Linked DNA regions of Priestia megaterium. The protein of the gene in region 1 interacts with the protein of each later gene in a pairwise test. Links are inferred from orthologs where the notes say so. Each region holds a gene or a part of one and is shown on either strand. Other genes may lie near its edges.

Region 1 (3,188 bases):
CCTCCATTTTGAATAGAAACACTAAATGCCCCTGCCAATACGGCTAAACTTGCTAACGGTGCTTTTTCTTTCTTTATAGCCATTACGGCTGCAAAGAATGGCAAAGCAAATGGCATGATTTTCATTAAAATTAACGCTCGTCCTAATAAGAAACCTACGACTAGCAGCAATAATCCCCATTGAAATAACACCTTTTCCGTTTTCATACCCGCCTTTGTAAATACACGGGACATTTCTAATCTAGTTCGGTTAAATACCGCCTCTGTTGTTGGACTTGCAAAATCTCTTTCCGTCTTTTGCATTCTCCCACCACCCGCTAATTATACTTATTCGTTATTATATCGCGGCGAAAGGTGAAATTTTGTCAAACGGACTAGCAAAATACCTATAATCGTTCGACTATTTTCTAGTATTATATTGAAAACTATACAAAAAGATGTACAATCTTACATGGAGATTTAAAAAATATGAGAGATACTGTTCGCCCCAGAGAAAGCCTATGCTCATCATTCTTTTTTAAAAGCAAATAAAAGTCTATAAAAATAACAAAAAAGTTATTGACAATAACCCTGCTTTTTTATATTATTATAAATGTCTTTTAGAGAACGTATAATGGCGGTGTAGCTCAGCTGGCTAGAGCGTACGGTTCATACCCGTGAGGTCGGGGGTTCGATCCCCTCCGCCGCTACTCGAATAACGGCCCGTTGGTCAAGCGGTTAAGACACCGCCCTTTCACGGCGGTAACACGGGTTCGAATCCCGTACGGGTCATCAAAAAGCATGTACAACAAGTACATGCTTTTTTTCTACTCTTTTTTACATATAAAAAAAGCACCTTTTAGATAAAAGGTACTTTCCAAAAACTCGCTATCTATTTGATATAAGCAGCAAGTTAACCGCGTTTTGCACCGCGTCCACCGCGTTTTGATTCGGTATGGCGTTTTAGGGAAGATAAACGTTCTTCACTGTCTTTTAAGAAACGATTCATTTTTTGTTCGAATGTTTCTTTTGTACGGAAATCATTACCGCCACCACGATTGTTATTACGTTGTGGGCGTGAATCACGTGGACGGTCTGAGCGTGGCGCTCTTGCAGGACGCTCTGGTCTTTCTGGACGTTCTGGTTTGTCTACCGCTTTCTTAATTGAAAGACCAATTTTACCATCTTTCTCAACGTTAATTACTTTGACTTCAACTTCGTCGCCCACTTTTAAATGGTCGTTAATGTCCTTTACGTAATTATCAGCTACTTCACTGATATGAACCAAGCCTGTTGAACCTCCTGGTAACTCAACAAAAGCTCCAAAGTTCGTAATACCTGTTACCTTTCCCTGTAACTTGCTGCCTACTTCGATTGACATAAAAAAAATGCTCCTCCTTAAATGATAAAAGAAATCAATTTATTATATTATACAAAAAGCAAAAATACACTGTCAACGAACCATACGTTTAGTCTTTTTTTACATTAAAGATAATTTCCCCGTCTTCTGATAAAAAATAATCTCTCCGGGCAATCTTTTTAATATAATCATCGTCATTCAACTTGACGATTTCACCTTTTAACTGTTTTTGCTTGCTTTGTAATTTTGTCAGCTGCTGTTCTAATTTTACCTTCTCAGCTTTTTTGTTCTCAATAGCTGAGGTTTGCGTAATTAAAGCTGATACCATCAATCCACCAATGATTAAGGCCAACACTCCGAAAACAGTCAAACGCCTAATTAAACCGATACGCTTTCGATCTGTATTTTGTTTAATTTGTTCTTGTTTATGGCTATAATCAGTATTTAACTTCGCGACCTTTTTTTTTCGTACCGCACTCATTGAATTAGTCGTCCCCCTTGTTTTTTAAAGTGTTCACCCATGCAACGACTCTCATTATCATATTCTTTGCACGATTGTAAATTCCTTCTATATACCGAAAACCCATATGTAAAAATCGTTTTACAGGTTTAGGCATCATTCTCCAAAATACGAAAAGAACCCACCTAGTCGGTAAGTAAATAAGCTTTAGACAGAATACGAGCAGCTTATGAACAGCTCGGTAGATCCCTAAAGCGACTACAAGTAGAATATGAATAAAGAAGCGGATAGGCTTGACCAAAAAAATATTACTAAGCGTTAAAACACCTCGATATAAACTTAATACGCTCGAGACAGTAAATGTTAATACTTTTAAATACAGTGATTGAAATAAGCTTTGATACGCGGCAAAGCCGCAAAACAAAGCAAGAAACGCATACAAACGCAGTTCTCCTTCATTCACTAAAAACAACACATAAAAAATGAGAAGAGCTTGCACCATCCAAAACAATACGTCATTTACAAATACGAACCATGGGCGTGATTTAGAGCGATTAACAAAGTAACGATAAGTATCGAGAGAAGCACCTAAACCGCTTCCCAACGATACCATCGCAAGCATTGTATAGAGCTGAATGTTTAAACTCATCGAAACAACTTACTAAAGAATCCTTTAGCCTTCTCCGATTGGTTCTCATCTAAGTAAACTATATCAAAGATTTTTCCTTTTATCGATACAATTCCTTGATCAACGTCTAAATTTTTCATTTGCAGATTTTGCCCTCTAACTGACAAGAAACCCATCACTGTTTCAAGTAAAAATTCCTCATTGTCAAAGCTCTCTACCTGCTTCACACCCGTGATATCTAAGAGACGCCGACCCTTCATCACTAAATCATGATTTGGAGTATGGTCTTTGTTTGAATTGCTTGTTTCATAAAATTGGCTCATATCTTCATCCCCACCTCATTCATTAAGAGCATTCGCTCTTGTTATCTGTTGTTTAAAACATATGAATGAGAAAGGTGATTTAGAACAAGCCTTCATCAGTTATACTTCAGATGAAATACGCTCTTCTTTGACAATTGAGTACAAATTAGCTGCTTCTTCTTTTTTAGCTGCTTCTTGAAGAGCCTCTATTTTAACGGTAATTTTCTTCGTGCCAAATGTGATGGCTAATTCATCTCCTACTTTCACATTTGTGCTTGCTTTTGCAACGATACCATTAATCGTAATACGGCCCTTGTCTGATACTTCTTTTGCCAATGTACGGCGCTTAATTAAACGTGATACTTTTAAAAATTTATCTAACCTCATAATTCCCTCACCTTTCTGTTTTACAAACCTGTTTTTTTGGCTTCTTCCCAAAATTCATCTAACTCTTTTAACG
Region 2 (3,085 bases), 4.0 Mb from region 1 along the record:
ATACCTAGCGTTTCGTTCGCTGCTTTTTTAGAAATAGGCTGGCCTACTACGGTAGGTTTTGTTTTCTTAATTGTTTTCTTATTTGTTTCATCGACTACTTGTTTAATCACGTAAGGCTTCATCATTTTCCCGTCATTTGCAATCGCAGTAGCCGCTTGAATTTCTTGAATAGGCGTAAAAGCAGACGCCTGTCCAAACGCAGTGGTTACGCGGTCTCTCGGGTACTTCGTCACTAACTTGCTAGAAGCTTCATTTGGCAAGTCAATTCCCGTCTTATCCATAAAGCCAAACTTGTCCAAGTATTTATACAAACGGTCGGTACCTAATTTTTCGTTGGCTAAAATGGCAACCGCTACATTTGAAGACCTTTGAATTCCTTCATTAAATGTAATAGCTCCCCAGCCGACTCCGCCGTTGTGATCGTTAATCGGAACGCTGTTTTTCGTTACTTTATAAGATCCCGACTGATAGCGGTCTTCGCCGTTATAAACGCCTGCATCAATCGCGGCTGCTAGCGTAAAGATTTTCATCGTTGAACCAAGCTCATAGCTGTTTTCAACAAACGGATTGCGATAAGAAGTGATATCACGAATATTTGGATCAAATGAAGGTCGGTTTGACATCGCCAAAATTTCACCGGTTTTCGGATTCACTACCGTTGCCATTAGCTCTTCTGGTTTATATTCTTTAGCAGCAGCTGTCATCGCATCCTCTAAAAACGTTTGAATTTTTTCATCAATCGTAAGCGTAACGCTGTCTCCGTTTTTAGGAGCTACAATTGACTCTTTTGGATCCGGAAGCTTAATTCCGTTTTTAGCAGCTTCGTATTTTACATATCCATCTTCTTCAGAAAGCTGCTTATCAAATACTTTTTCAATTCCCATTTTCCCTACGATTTTACCCGTATCATCTTTTTGTGCATATCCTAAAATACTTGAGGCAAATACACCGTTTGGATAGAAGCGCTTCGAATCGCGTAAAAACGTGATGCCCGGGAGATTTAGCTTCTCAATTTTTTGCTTTAGCACGTTATCAATATCACGTCCGCCTGGGCCAAGTTCTACTTGGAAGGTACCACGTTTAATTCCTCTTGTTAACATGCTTTCAATTTTCGATTCGTCCATCTTCAACAACGGGGCTAATTTTTGAGCCGTCTTTTCTGGGTCTACCACATGTTGCGGGTGATCTTTATCTTTTGTTTGTTTTTTATCTAAAATCGCCACAACCGTATAAGCACCCGTGTCTTGGGCGATTGCTTCTCCATTTCGATCGTAAATCGTACCGCGCTGTCCTTCAATTTTAGACGTTCGCGTATGCTGTTTTTGTGCAATTTCGGCTAAAGCTTCTCCGTCTGCTTTGCCCGTCGCTTGGATGTAAAAGAACCTGATGGCTAATACAAAAAAGAGCAATGCAAATATTAAAATTAATATTGCTGCTCCTGTACTAATATTGCTATTTTTTCTTGGCGTAGTCATCGCAATTAATCGTTAACGACTTTTACGTTATTTTCATTCAATTTTAGTCCAAGTTCTTTTGCTTTTGTCCAAATACGATCGTATGCACTTAACTCTGTTACCTGTAATTTTAACTCATTGTTTTTTGCTTCTTGCTTGTCAATCTTTCCATCGAGTGATTGCACTTCTTCACTGATGCTATAAAGCGAAGATTGATTTGAAATGATTTGCACAGACCCAAACAGCATGAGTGCGACAAACCCAGAATACACAATTTTTTCACCAACCGTGATTTTTCTTTTTGTCTTTCGAACAACTTGACGTACCGTCTTTTGCTGCTTCTGCTGCTGGTCTTGCTCTCTTACTTTGTATGCTGCATTGTTCATTCTCGTCCCCTCCTCTTTGATTAAACCCTTTTATTAGACTAATTTCTCAACAATTCGAAGCTTTGCCGAACGCGCGCGCTTATTTTCTTCTACCTCTTCTTCTGAAGGTAAAATAGGTTTTCTTGTGATGACTTTCATTTTAGGTTTAAATTCTTCTGGAATAACCGGCAGTCCATGAGGAAGCTGCGGAACCGTGCTTGCATTTTTAAACGCTACTTTACAAATTCGGTCTTCAAGTGAATGGAAGGTAATAACACTTACACGTCCACCTTTTTTGATTACATCCATGGCCTGTTCAATTGCATCTTCAAATACTTGAAGCTCATCATTTACAGCAATGCGAATAGCCTGGAAAATCCGTTTTGCCGGATGTCCGCCCGTTCGTCTAGCTGGTGCTGGAATACCATCTTTAATAAGATCAACCAGCTCTAGCGTTGTTTCAATTGGTTTAGACTCTCGATATGCTTCAATCTTGCGGGCAATTTGTTTCGAAAACTTTTCTTCTCCGTATTGGAAAAAGATTTTTACAAGTTTTTCATAAGGCCATTCATTTACTACGTTGTACGCAGAAAACTTTGAGTTTTGATCCATGCGCATATCAAGCGGGGCCTCATGATGAAAGCTGAACCCTCGCTCTGGTGTATCCAACTGAGGAGACGAGACGCCTAGGTCAAACAATACTCCATCTACTTCTTCAATTCCATGTTTCATTAGCTGCTCTTTTAAATAGCGAAAATTACTTTTGATTAGAATAACTCTGTCTAGATACGGGGCTAATTTTTCTTTTGCATTTTCAAGAGCAACATCGTCTTGATCAAACGCAATTAATTTCCCTTTTTCTGATAGCTGTTTTACGATATATTCACTATGACCTGCTCCGCCAAGCGTGCAGTCGACATATACTCCATCCGGCTTAATATTTAAGCCTTCCGCTGCTTCTTTAAGCAAAACAGTTGTGTGATTAAACATTATGACACCTACTTCTTTCTAAACTACTTAGTTATGTATACAAAAAGCAAAAAACGGTGTTTTTCTTTGATATATATACACGTTTATATTATATATCAAAGTTCAACATTATTTCAGCTATTTATATAAGAATTAAGTAGAATTTTGTCTTTTTGTCACAAATAGTGTCATTTTGTTAAAAGTAGGACATATTCGTAGAATAAAATGTAAGGAATATAAGGTTTTTTTGCGTAATTAGAAATAAATACCTTATAAGGATTCAATTGGCTGACATTC

Evidence for each region.
Region 2: the proteins of CEQ83_RS00320 (region 1) and ftsL interact in binary tests that used the Bacillus subtilis proteins (3 or more experiments, as listed by UniProt). The link is inferred for Priestia megaterium from one-to-one orthologs.

The regions. Positions count from the first base shown.
Region 1 is NZ_CP023317.1:59,088-62,275, reverse strand. Bases 134-2,989 are described here. They hold CEQ83_RS00320 (FtsB family cell division protein), read right to left. Parts: upstream 1,820-2,989; coding sequence 1,448-1,819; downstream 134-1,447. Other genes in these bases: CEQ83_RS00305 (RNA-binding S4 domain-containing protein), read right to left, coding at 2,849-2,989; yabP (sporulation protein YabP), read right to left, coding at 2,444-2,749; yabQ (spore cortex biosynthesis protein YabQ), read right to left, coding at 1,824-2,447; CEQ83_RS00325 (S1 domain-containing RNA-binding protein), read right to left, coding at 892-1,359; spoIIE (stage II sporulation protein E), read right to left, coding at 134-302. Also shown: more of spoIIE, read right to left, coding at 1-133; more of CEQ83_RS00305, read right to left, coding at 2,990-3,115; bifunctional methyltransferase/pyrophosphohydrolase YabN, read right to left, coding at 3,136-3,188. UniProt on the Bacillus subtilis protein: Required for vegetative and sporulation septum formation. Required for the activation of genes expressed under the control of the sporulation transcription factors sigma F and sigma E.
Region 2 is NZ_CP023317.1:4,059,930-4,063,014, forward strand. Bases 161-2,913 are described here. They hold ftsL (cell division protein FtsL), read right to left. Parts: upstream 1,841-2,913; coding sequence 1,481-1,840; downstream 161-1,480. Other genes in these bases: CEQ83_RS20725 (penicillin-binding protein), read right to left, coding at 161-1,475; rsmH (16S rRNA (cytosine(1402)-N(4))-methyltransferase RsmH), read right to left, coding at 1,874-2,809. Outside these bases: more of CEQ83_RS20725, read right to left, coding at 1-160. UniProt on the Bacillus subtilis protein: Essential cell division protein that may play a structural role. Probably involved in the regulation of the timing of cell division. Also required for sporulation.